One region of the Peribacillus sp. TE19612 genome, then DNA from elsewhere that is predicted to be linked to it. Evidence: a T-box and tRNA genes for the amino acid it is inferred to sense, from the RefSeq annotation. Region 1 holds a T-box; the other regions hold tRNA genes.

What was found. The T-box of region 1 lies ahead of argS (arginine--tRNA ligase). A T-box ahead of a tRNA ligase gene usually reads a tRNA of that ligase, here a tRNA-Arg.
Region 2: it encodes a tRNA-Arg, which carries the amino acid that the T-box ahead of argS (arginine--tRNA ligase) is inferred to sense. The anticodon was not compared.
Region 3: it encodes a tRNA-Arg, which carries the amino acid that the T-box ahead of argS (arginine--tRNA ligase) is inferred to sense. The anticodon was not compared.
Region 4: it encodes a tRNA-Arg, which carries the amino acid that the T-box ahead of argS (arginine--tRNA ligase) is inferred to sense. The anticodon was not compared.

Annotation. Positions count from the first base shown of each region.
Region 1 is NZ_JBWCCL010000014.1:84,552-87,763, reverse strand. It holds gene desA (Delta(5) desaturase DesA) at 1-303, shown strand, start outside; gene ACZ9AO_RS21860 (response regulator) at 397-942, shown strand; T-box leader at 1,010-1,228, shown strand; gene argS (arginine--tRNA ligase) at 1,269-2,942, shown strand; gene ACZ9AO_RS21850 (hypothetical protein) at 3,024-3,212, opposite strand, start outside.
Region 2 is NZ_JBWCCL010000002.1:107,620-110,831, reverse strand. It holds partial or broken gene ACZ9AO_RS03860 (ferritin family protein) at 1-710, opposite strand, end outside; tRNA gene ACZ9AO_RS03855 (tRNA-Arg) at 1,357-1,430, opposite strand; gene ACZ9AO_RS03850 (metallophosphoesterase) at 1,611-2,114, opposite strand; gene ACZ9AO_RS03845 (XTP/dITP diphosphatase) at 2,111-2,728, opposite strand; gene ACZ9AO_RS03840 (Ger(x)C family spore germination protein) at 2,944-3,212, opposite strand, start outside.
Region 3 is NZ_JBWCCL010000008.1:21,212-24,423, forward strand. It holds gene whiA (DNA-binding protein WhiA) at 1-414, shown strand, start outside; gene ACZ9AO_RS15000 (HPr family phosphocarrier protein) at 435-692, shown strand; gene clpP (ATP-dependent Clp endopeptidase proteolytic subunit ClpP) at 793-1,398, opposite strand; tRNA gene ACZ9AO_RS15010 (tRNA-Arg) at 1,688-1,759, shown strand; gene rpoN (RNA polymerase factor sigma-54) at 2,073-3,212, shown strand, end outside.
Region 4 is NZ_JBWCCL010000002.1:112,109-115,320, reverse strand. It holds gene ACZ9AO_RS03890 (hypothetical protein) at 194-445, shown strand; gene ACZ9AO_RS03885 (hypothetical protein) at 1,010-1,210, opposite strand; tRNA gene ACZ9AO_RS03880 (tRNA-Arg) at 1,389-1,462, opposite strand; gene ACZ9AO_RS03875 (recombinase family protein) at 1,817-2,257, opposite strand; partial or broken gene ACZ9AO_RS03870 (DUF421 domain-containing protein) at 2,610-3,212, opposite strand, start outside.

The DNA.
Region 1 (3,212 bases):
GTATTGGCAGCAGTGGAGGGAAGTTCTTTTTATAAGCTTCCAAAACTGATGCAGTTCCTTACTGGTAATATCGGTTACCATCATGTTCATCATTTAAGTCCAAGGGTGCCTAACTATAAATTGGAAATGGCGCATAATAATACGCAGCCTTTAGAGAACGTTCCGACGATAACTCTTGCAACAAGCTTGCGCTCACTCCGTTTCCGTTTATGGGATGAGGAATCCAAGAATTTCGTCAGTTTCAAGGACATAAAATATTTAACGAAAAAAAGTGTTCCCACTCAAGTGAAATCTGAACTGTAACGTTCATGTATCATTCCAGACTCCCTTAATAATCCTCGGATTTGGGGAGTCTTTGCTTCATATAAGGAACTCGATAAAGGAGAGAACTTAATAATGATTCGAATTGTCATTGCAGAGAATCAGCAAATGCTATTAGAGGCAATAAGTTCTCTACTCAATCTTGAAGAAGATATAGAAATTGTCGGGCAAGCCAGTAACGGAGAAGAAGCGATGGCTCTTGTACACCAATTACGGCCTGATGTGTGTATCATGGATATGGAGATGCCTGTAATGAACGGACTTGAGGCAGCAGAAGCATTAAGGTCATTTGAATGCAAAGTGGTCATTTTAACGACATTTCGAAGGACTGGTTATTTTCAACTCGCGTTAAAGGCTGATGTAAGTGGTTATTTATTGAAGGATAACCCGGGTGAAGAGTTAGCCTACTCGATTCGCTGCATAATGGATGGCAAGCGAATATACTCCCCAGAGCTTATTGATGGGCCTTCCAGCCATAATGGCCGGGAAATGGGAGTGTTAGGGCTGTTAGCCGATGGTCCACCATCCAATATTGAGCCGTCCAATCAACGCGGCACAATTGGGACAGTAAGGAAGTATTTTTCGACGATCAAGGATAAAATGAAGTTACCGGCTGGTTAGGATTTGTTTCTTAAATTCTGTTGACACGTTTTTTTAAATTGTGTACGATGGATTAAATTATAATATTGAAAATTCTGAGATGAAGAGAGTAGTTCATTTTGAAATGGAAAGCGAGTTAGGGATGGTGGGAGCCTAATGCAGGTCGGATGAATGAAGCGCACTTTGGAGAAATTTCTTGAAACGTTCAGTAGGGAATATCGGGGAGTCACCTCGTTAACAATGGAAAGTGGCCGCAATTTGTGGCAACTAGAGTGGTACCACGGGAATTCATGCTCTCGTCTCTTATTTAGAGGCGGGGGCTTTTTTGTTTAGGAGGGAAAATGTCGATGAATAAACCAATTGCAGAATTGATTTCAACTGCTTTGAACAATGAAATGCCAGCAAGTGAAATAGAAAAATTAATGGAAAAGCCGAAAATGATGGAGTTAGGTGATGTCGCCTTTCCGTGCTTTACTCTTGCGAAAAAATTCAAAAAATCGCCTCAGGTGATTGCGTCGGAAATAGCCCAACAATTAAACAGTACGTTGATTCAGGAAGTGAACGTAGTGGGAGGTTATCTGAATATCTTCGTCAATCAGCAGATGGTGACGGAAAATGTGCTGCAAACGATATTAAGGGAAAAGGATCAGTATGGTTCGATGCAGACTGGAAAGGGAAATGTCGTGATTGATTATTCCTCCCCGAATATTGCCAAGCCTTTTTCCATGGGGCACTTACGCTCTACGGTCATAGGGAATGCACTGGCCAACATTGCCGAAAAAAATGGCTACAATGCCGTGCGTATCAATCATTTAGGAGATTGGGGCACGCAATTCGGTAAGTTGATTGTCGCGTATAAGCTGTGGGGGGACAAAGAGGCAATCGAAGCTTCGCCGATTCAGGAATTATTGAAAATCTATGTGAAGTTCCATGAAAGAGCAGAAACCGATGAATCATTGAATGAACAAGCACGCGCAAGCTTCAAGTCGCTTGAAGACGGGGACGAGGAAGCACTGGCATTGTGGAAATGGTTCAGGGATGCGTCTTTAAAAGAATTCGAGACGATTTATGATTTATTGGGCATCCGTTTTGATTCCTATGCCGGCGAAGCATTTTACAATGATAAAATGGATGCGGTTGTCGGGGAACTAAAAGAAAAAGGCCTGCTTGCCCTATCCGAAGGTGCCTATGTCGTGCAATTGGAAGATATGCCGCCGTGTTTGATTACGAAAACGGATGGTGCGACACTTTATGCCACACGTGATTTAGCTGCAGCCATGTATCGTAAAAAACAGTATGAGGCAAAGAAAACATTTTATGTGGTCGGAAATGAACAATCCCTGCACTTTAAACAGCTCTTTAACGTCATTGAAAAAATGGGGTATGAGTGGTCAAAAGACTTACAGCACGTAGCATTTGGCATGATGCTAAAAGACGGTAAGAAAATGTCGACCCGTAAAGGGAAAGTCGTGCTGCTTGCGGATGTATTGGCAGAGGCGATCGAAACTGCGAAGCGCAATATTGAAGAAAAAAATCAAGCGCTTGAACAGAAAGAACTGGTTGCAAGACAAGTCGGTGTCGGAGCGGTAATCTTTAATGATTTAAAAAATAACCGCATGAACGATATTGATTTTTCATTAGAGCAAATGATGAATTTTGAGGGAGAAACGGGCCCATATGTACAGTACACATATGCGCGAATTTCCTCCTTGCTTGAAAAAGGTGATTTTAAAGAGCAGGACATCCAATATGACACTTTAGGCGAATATGCGTGGCCAGTCATCCAGCTGCTGGAGCAATACCCGATCATTGTCCAAAAATCATTTGAACAAGCCGATCCATCACAAATCGCGAAATTCAGCTTGCATGTATCTCGTGCATTCAATAAATATTATGCACATTCAAAAATCTTAGTGGAAGATGAATGGAAACAAATGAAGCTCTCATTCGCTTTTTCCGTTGCGATTGTATTGAAGGATGCGCTAAGTTTATTGGGAATTTCAGCGCCGAATAAAATGTAATGATGTCTATAAAAGGAGCCATTTTGTTTCAAAATGGCTCCATAATTTATCAGATAAATCCTGGCATGAACGTATGCTCTTTTATTTTAGAAGAAAGGTATCTGTCATGGGCTGTCCTTTTTTCTCCCATGTAATATGCAACTTGTACACATGCTCTTTTTTTGGAGGATCTCCCAAATAAAAATCCGTTGATAATGGATTTAATTTTGTAATAGAGCCATCTTCACTTTTTCCTTCTGTAAATCCCTTATGTTCCACTACTATTTTTCC
Region 2 (3,212 bases), on a different contig from region 1:
TCAGGTAAAGGCACTTGATAACGTTCAAAAAGGGGCAATAATGCATTTATATGTCTCATTTCCGCTTCTTTTATTTGTGCAAATATACGAATATATCCAAAGGTTGCTAAAATATTATCATATCTTGCTTGTGCCAAATATTCGTCCTGAAGGGCATAAGTCAGCATTTGAGGTAAGGACAATGTTGAAGCACTTAATGCCCCTTTAGCACCGTAATTTTCAACTTGCCGATCGGTGTGCGTTAACTTTGGATTTTGTGAAAAAAAAAACAAAAACCATACAGCGTGATTTTGTTCGTCTGCTGCTGCACGTCGAAATCTTTCTTTAATAAAAGTATCCTGTGCCTTATCTGCTATATCTAAATAAAAATCAACGGCTTCTTGTTCATCTTTAAAGGCAAATTCGATTCCTGCTCTATACTTTTCAGGACATTCTTCAGTGATTTTATAAGTGGGCTGCCTACCTGTTAAATTTGAATAAATTCCGCTGAACTCTTCAAGATGACGTCTTTCATCTTTTTGAATCTCAAGTATTTTGTTCCTTTCATCCTGTGTAGGTGCAATATTGGCTAACTTTTCATAACAAGCAATAGCACTAAACTCCGCATTAATTGCTTTCTGAATATCGCTTGCTAATTGGGTGTCATTCGTTTGACGAAAATATCCATTATAATATGGATTATAATTATAGAAATCTTCATTTGAATACATTATTGATTGTCCTCCCGATGTTAAATAGTCAACTTATCATATGCTTTGTAAATAGGTGGGGGTGCAAGGACAAGGACACGGAGGGGGTAGTTAGTTATATAGGAGGTCATAGAAGGGTTTATTTTTAGTTTGCACCCCCGTTGACTTCAGCTACATTGTTTTATTCTGTCTTAGACTCCACAAACTCGAAGCATTATCTCAATCTGTAGCAGACAATATAAAAAGACGAGGTTTATTAGCTTGCGTTAAATTTCCGAAACAAATTGCACCTTTGTTATTGATTGAAAATGTTTTACATGGAGAATGTAATCACTAATTGTCCGACTTCTATTACCACTTACCTTCATTTGCCTTGTAATAACGTCAAAAGCGTTTGTAATCAACATAGTGTCACTTGATAATATAAGTTGTTTATCTTCTATTTCGGGAGCGTTAGAGCGGGGTGTAGGTAGTTTCATCAAGTAGTTTCTTTACATCAACTTTAACATCTAAGATTCCTTTTCTTTTGGTCACAACAAAAAACCTCCTATATCGTAAGTAATACAAGTCAATAATCGGTGTAATTTCTTACATGACCATTATAATGACCGTTTCACTAAACGATATTGAAGGTTTTACGTATCGGGCTTTAAAGCCGCTTGATTAGTGTCCCAGGAGAGATTCGAACTCCCGACCGACGCCTTAGAAGGGCGTTGCTCTATCCAGCTGAGCTACTGAGACGTTTATGATATAAGTTGCGGTAAAACTTATGTATTACCTTAACTGTTCCCTTAGGACACTTCTTATTATAGTAGGATATCAAAAGGAAGTCAACGGTTTTTCAAAAAAAGTTTTTTTTTTAAAAAGAACCAGGAAGCGGGGAAAAACGCTTCCTGTTCATTATACATGAAGTCATTCCATTCAATAAGCATTTCTTAGTTCCTCAACGATTTTTCCTTCAAGATCATAATAGATGATTTCAAGTTGGTCATTTCCAATCTCCAAAATGGCATAGGTTTTCTCTTTTCGTCCCCGCGGCTGCCGTATGCTTCCCGGGTTGATGAAGAGCTTGCCGTCCATCCACTCTGAGCCTGCAGCATGGGAGTGACCAAAGCAAATAATATCCGCCCCTGTCTCTTCACTTTTATAAGATAGGTTCATCAAGGTCATATTTATGTTATAGAGGTGTCCATGCGTTACGAAGAAACGCTTGCCTGAGATATTCTCCACAATATCATTCGGATATGCCGAATCATAGTCGCAATTCCCGCGAACGGCCAAAAACTCCGACATGTGAGGGTCATTTCTTTCCAACTCTGAATCACCGCAATGGATCATGGCAGCGACCTCTTGTTTATGACGGTCGGCAATCATGCTGATTTCATGAGTTAAGCCATGACTGTCACTCATTATTAGCACTTTCATCGTCCCATTCCTTCTTCCCTTTTTAGAAATAGATCAAGTTTTTCATCTAGAGCCCTCAATGCGTTGGCACGGTGGCTGATTTTGTTTTTTTCCTCTTTTGTCAATTCAGCGTTTGTTTTGCCCTGTTCCTCTACAAAAAAGATGGGATCATAACCAAATCCATTCGTTCCTGAAGGCTGTTCCGTGATCAAGCCTTCCATCGATCCCGATACCGTAATCGTTTCCTGGTTGGGTGACGCTAGTGCCAAGGCGCAATAAAATCTCGCCGTCCTAGCCTCTTTTGGCACACCTACCAGTTCGCGGAGGACTTTTTCCGTGTTTGCTTCATCACTCTTGGCCTCTCCAGCATAGCGGGCAGAATATACGCCTGGACGGCCCTCCAATGCATCAACAATCAATCCGGAATCATCAGCAATGACAAAGTGGCCTAGCTGATGGGCAATGGCCTCTGCCTTCAGGATCGCATTTTCTTCAAAGGTCGTGCCTGTTTCCTCCACATCCGGGGCATCCGGTACATCGAGAAGTGTTTTGACTTCATAACCTTTAGCAGAAAATAAGCTTTCGAACTCCTTTGCTTTCCCTTTATTTTTCGTTGCAATGATTACTGTCTTCATTTTTCATTTCACCCTTTTTCATTTTATCGGCACGGGAGCTCTTTTAGGGCTGAGAAAGAATTTGCTGTCATTCGTCATATGTAAAAGCTCTTTCTTCTCCAGTGCCAACGGACGGATTCAGCTCTGCCTATCATGATCAACAACAGCCGCTGAATTTTCCAGATAAGTTAAGTCTAACACAACTCCCTCATCTGCAATAACCTGAAACTTATAAACTAACGTTTGTAATTTTCACTATGTTCAATATGGATATTTACTTTTATGTTATTTATTGAAGTCTTATCAAAGGAATTAATAATTTTATTATCCCACTTATTGACATGGTATCTGTATGCCTTTTCACTTATGTTAAAAAGGTCTGTATTGATTTTTTCCCCCGTCTCCAATGTCTTTAAAATATCTTGCTTAATTTTTATTTCTACCTTTTTTTCGATTTTTTCCATATCCAAGTTATCTATATTTTGTTTTAATATCCCATTTGCTT
Region 3 (3,212 bases), on a different contig from region 1:
TACATCATTTATTTGAAAGAAGCCGAAAAGATTGCCGAGTTTTTAAGTATAGTTGGCGCCCATTCAGCTTTATTAAGGTTCGAGGATGTACGGATTGTCCGTGATATGCGTAATTCAGTGAATCGACTTGTGAATTGTGAAACAGCCAATTTGAACAAAACGATCGGGGCATCATTGCGCCAGGTTGAAAATATCCATTATATCGAGGATACGGTAGGACTTAGCATTTTACCGGATAAGCTTCGGGAAATTGCGGAGCTTAGGATAGCGTTTCAGGATATAACCTTAAAGGAACTTGGGGAAATGGTATCCGGAGGAACCATCAGTAAGTCCGGGATTAATCACCGATTGCGAAAGATTGATGAAATAGCTGACAGGCTCCGTGGGGGAGAGGCTATTGCTGCGAAAAAATAAAGCTAACAGGGGAGATCAAGATGGTGGAGAAACAAGTTGAGGTAAAATTGAAAACGGGTTTGCAAGCTCGGCCGGCGGCGCTTTTTGTACAAGAAGCTAACCGCTTTCATTCAGATGTTTTTCTTGAAAAAGAAGGAAAGAAAGTGAATGCAAAAAGTATAATGGGATTAATGAGCCTAGCCATCAGTTCTGGCGTGTCCGTGAAGTTAATCGTCAAAGGACGCGATGAAAAAGAAGCGTTAGAAGCATTGGAAGAGTTCGTTCAGCAAGAGGGTTAAAAAAGGGGATGCCTAAATGTGCATCCTTTTCTTTTATCATGAAAAAAAGGCTCCGGAGGTCGCTTATGGCGATCTCCGGAGCCTTTCTTTTGTTGCAGGATTACTTAGAGTTTTTATCATCAAGAACGCTGCGCGTGATGACTTTGTCAATCAAGCCATATTCAAGAGCTCTTTCGGAAGTCATGAAGTTATCACGTTCCGTATCTCTTTGAAGGACTTCGATAGGTTGTCCCGTACGTTCTGCCAAGATTTGGTTCAGCTTATCTTTCAAGTGAAGGATACGGCGGGCAGCAATTTCAATTTCCGTAGCTTGACCTTGAGCTCCTCCAAGTGGTTGGTGAATCATGACTTCACTGTTTGGCAACGCATAACGTTTGCCTTTTTCGCCAGCGGCCAATAGGAAAGCACCCATGGAAGCGGCCATACCGATGCATACTGTCGATACATTAGGCTTGATATATTGCATGGTATCGTAAATGGCCATACCGGAAGTGATGCTTCCGCCAGGGCTGTTGATGTATAGAGTGATATCTTTTTCAGGATTTTCCGCTTCTAAAAATAGTAATTGAGCAACAATGGAGTTGGAAACATTATCGTCAATTGCACTTCCTAGCATAATGATCCGGTCTTTTAATAAACGGGAGTAAATATCGTAGGCACGCTCCCCACGACTTGTTTGTTCGATAACTGTAGGAATTAAATTCATGTTCATTTCCTCCTTCGATTAAGAGAATCATTTAAATTCTTTATGTATGTATGATACACTTTTTGGTCAATTTAGGTCAAACAAAACAAACCCTATTATGGATAATTTGTTCGACAATTTTCTGGCTAAGGCTCCTTCCTGATAGATTATTTTATATATTATGCCGCACAGGGATGAATTTCCACATTACCCATAATACCCAAATGATAAAGTTTTAAACCTGATAACCCTTGCAAAGGAGGGGATTCTATCATATAATGAAGTCTGTTGAAAAAATATTTTCTATTACGCCCTCGTAGTGCAACGGATAGAACGCAAGCCTCCGAAGCTTGAAATGCAGGTTCGATTCCTGCCGAGGGCATTACCAATCTTCTGCTTAATAAAGCGGGGGATTTTTTATTTGTCATTTTTAGGAGAGTTAAAATTTTTGCTGAATTTGCTCATTTTCCGTAATATTCCATCGAATCCTGTAATGTCGGTCCTGTCTTGAAAATATTCGCCCACACTATTGAAAAATGGTGATTTTTCAATAAAGTAGTTGTTAAATTTGCGTTTCTAACATATAGTATTTAAAACAAATAAACTATTCAGAAAAAAATCGTAAGCGTTTTCATGGGTTTTTGTGTAGAATTTTCTCCTGATAATGTAAAATGGAGTGGGGGAGGGATGAATCGATGAGTATGAATATGAAAGCAGGACTTTTTCAACAGCAAACATTAAAGATGGCAATGACCCAGGAGCTCATGCAAGCTATTACATTGCTGCAATACTCCTCGCAGGAGCTATCGGCTTTTTTAGAAAATAAAATGGTGGAGAACCCATTACTGTCCATAGATCAGCCAACATCTTCTTTATTTCAGCCAACTTTTGACCGCAAAAAAGGTAAACGGACTCTTAAAAATACGTATGATGCCAACTATTGGATTGAACAGATCAGTGAAGATACCATATCGCTTGAACAGCATATCATGTCCCAGGTGAATCACCAGCAGTTTTCCGGTGAGCAGCAGAAGGCAATGCTTCTATTAATTCATAACCTTGATGAAAACGGTTACTTAAGGACTCAGCTGGATGATATATGCATCCCAGGCATAGCTCCGGCCGTTTTGGAAGAGAGTCTCTCGCTTTTACAGGAGCTTGAGCCGCATGGTATTGGAGCGAGGAATCTTCAAGAGTGCCTTTTGCTTCAAGTGAAAGCAGAAGGGGAGAATCTGCTGGCGGAATCGATCATAGAAAACCATTTCCTCGATTTTGCTGAAAAGCGCTGGAAAGACCTAAGCAAGAAAATCGGTGTTACACTGAAGGAGATTCAAGAAGTCTTTGATTATGTCCAGACGTTGAACCCGCGTCCGGCATCACTCTTTTTTCAGGAAAAACCTTCTTATATAGTGCCGGATGTGGTCGTGGAAGTTCGGGATGGCATGCTGCTTGTCGGGAATTATGATGGTAACACACCCAATCTTAATGTGGATAAAGGATATTTAAACCGAATGAAGAGCCATAAGGATCAGGGAGTTCAGCGGTTTATCCAGGATAAGTGGCAGGAATACCAATGGATCTCCAGAGGAATCCAACAGAGAAAAGAAACGATATTGAAGGTTATTCAGTGCATCGTCGAAAAACAGCCGGCGTGCTTTCATCATGGCCTGAACTATTTGAAGCCGATGACGATGAAAGAAATCGCAGACGAACTTGGCATACATGAGTCCACAGTAAGCCGGGCGGTTAAAGGGAAGTACGTACAGACACCATTTGGCACGATAGAGATGCGGATATTTTTCACTACTTCTTTACAGTCGGTCGGCCTTGATGAG
Region 4 (3,212 bases), on a different contig from region 1:
TGTTTTTTTATAACTCCAGCAAATTATGGCCATCTTAGTCAGAGGGCTTCATAACATAAAGCTGACAAGGGATTTCACCTTCCATTTTACGGTTCCCATGGCACTAAGCCGATATGGTATCCTGAATAATAAGCCGAATTTCCCCAATAATATGCTTTATAAACGTGAATAAGCTTTAGAGGAGGATATCTTATTGAAAGAGGAAAACGAGGCGATTCCATCAATCCATAACACCGATTTACACAAGGCATTACAACATGTATCCGAACAATTCAAGGTCTCACTGCCAGAATTACGCGATACGATTGAATCACTTATACAAAAACAATCGATGCAGATGAGTGAAGCAGATGATAAAAGTTCAACCGTCGAAGAATTGAATACGGCAATAATCAAAAACCGTGAAATCATTAAAAAAAATCTCCAAACCTTAAATAGAATTTGATATCGAAAAAAAGACATCCAAGTATGGATGCCTCAGCTGTAGACAAAATTCGATGTAAGTCGATTTTACCTACAGTTTTTTTAGCTTGTACAAATTGAACGTTGCCCCAGGCACTAGCTTTCCGCGGGCAGTCCGCCCTCGGCGCACTTGCGCCTGTGGGGTCTCCCTTGGACTCGCTATTCCCGCAGGAGTCTCGCACACCCGCCCAATCAACTATGTTTAAAAATTCAGATAGAACTCTTTTTGCCTACAGTTTTTATTTGAGAAAGCGGAAGTTGATTTCAGATATCCGCTCCTGTCTGCCAAGTCGCATCAAAGCAAGCATTTTTGGTGTTTCGGCTGCCAGTTATTCGGCAGGAGCGCTGCAAATTTCTTCAATCCAGTGAGGATTACAGTTAAAACCATAAAGATCGGAGCAGTTTATCGACCCTAACCAAACAATATTCGACCGTTCATGAATTTATTCAACCCTTACCCTCACTATTCGGAATCCGCTTCCCATTTCGTCGCGAAGGATGTTTTATCAAATTCCTTATAAAAATCCTTCGCAGAGCTCATTAAGTATTAGCTAGGCACAAACTTAAGTATTCCTTCCAAATAAACACCTTGTTCTTTACGTTTACATTCCCTCAACTTGATTCTTCCTTCTTTTTCTAACTCTTTGGCTAATTGAACCACTTCTGTTCCATCTTCGGTTATTTCGACTGAGAAGAAATTGCCCCGAGTGGAAGTTTGAATGAACTTGAATAATCTATCTTTATTCATTTAAACATCTCCTTATTTATTACAAGTTCGACATAAATGGTCATCCACCTGCGATAAATATGAAATAAAAAATTTCATGGTTAAAAGGATGCAAATCGAAATGACCCTCGTTAGCTTAAACAACCCAAAAAAGTAAAAAAGCCAAAACCTTTAGAAGGTTTTGGCTTTTTTAAGTTAGTGTCCCAGGAGAGATTCGAACTCCCGACCGACGCCTTAGAAGGGCGTTGCTCTATCCAGCTGAGCTACTGAGACATATTGCTGTATAACGGTCACTTTTCGAACTTAGACCGTCATTTCATTTTTTTATTATAATCAATTGAATTAAAGATTTCAATACATAGTTATTAATTAATAAAGATTAATGATTGCAGGGGTGATAGAGCTACCAACTAATTCAACCAATTCTTCTCTCCATTTGGTGATATGCCCCCATAGCACAAAAGACACAAAAGTGCCTTCTTTCTTACTTAATTCCTCCCCTCTCCAACAATCTGTAAATTGTGCCTGTTCCTACCTTAAAGGTAGTACGAATATCATTTATAGACTTACCTTGTTTATAAGCTTCAATGATAGCCTTCATTCTTTGTTCCTCTTTTCCACCTTCAACTAACTTTGTTTTTCGCCCTTTAAATTTCCCTTCACTTTTGCAATCTCAATACCTTCCTTTTGGCGTTGCTTTATCATTTTCCGTTCAAACTGTGCCAATCCTGAAAAAATAGTAAATAGAAGCTCACTCATAGGATTATCGTCAGAGAGGTCTTGCCACTTATCTGTCATTGACCTTAGTCCCGCTCCTTTTCTTTGAATCATTTCAACGATTGTTAATAAGTCTTTTGTTGAACGAGATAAGCGACTAATTTCATGAATGATGACTATATCTCCTTCTTCAAGTTCCTCTAACATTCTTTGAAGTTCTGGACGATCCATTGAAGCACCGCTTATCTTCTCAATAAAAAAGTCTGAACAACCTGCTTCTTTCAAGGACTTCTTTTGACGTGCAATGTTTTGCCCTTCACTACTTACTCGTATGTATCCAACCGTTTTCATTTAAACCACTCCTTTACCGTTATTTATAATCACATTTAACGACAATTACGGTAATGGTCAAACGGTAATAAATGAGCATCTTGTAACCATTGATATGAGTGGATTTTGTTATGCACCTGTTAATTACCGTTAAAGTGTAGTCTATCGGTAATAGGAAAAGCATTCTCCTTCAACCGGTTACCTAACCAGTACACCAAAAAAGCTTTACTCCTTATTGAAGTAAAGCACCCGTTAGTCCTATAAGACTTATCTCAGAGTTGACATAAACTGTGATGATGGAAATTCTTAACAGACAAAAAAATCACAACAAAAATCCAACGATAATATACTTGTGAATATTTTAAAGAAATAATTATTCTTTATCAATAGGGGAATGAATATGATCCCTAAATGTATCAACGTACAGATTACCATTGGCAGCCAGTACTGCATAAACAACATCATGTTTTAATAAATTACGTTTTATTAACTCTGATTCTAACCATGAAAACGTTATATTATTTTGTTCTAAATTCTCTTTAATTATTTCTCCATCCATAATAAGTTCAATGGGTAACTTCTGTTCAGGCATTACCGCAATCATTAAATCCTGTTTTGTAACATTCCTAAATTGCGGCTTTTTTAGTACTGTTAACGTTCCATTCGTTTCAACTGTGGCAAATAGAACCTCTTCAATGTTAAAAATATCCCTTTCCCTTAGTTGTTGATTTAAATAATCCAATGTATATCGCATTTTATTCATGTTTCATCCTAATATTTTTCCATTTTGCATCACAATTGTGGGATCTCCAGCCAGAAATTTTCTTCCTTTACTATTTTTTAATGAAATAAGTGCCATCAGGAAAATAATTGCTATATATATAGTAAATGCAATAATTGTATGATGTACCTTAATAGAAGTATTGAAGGCTAAATTCGCTGAAATAGCTCCTAGCGAAATTGTTGCAACAAAATC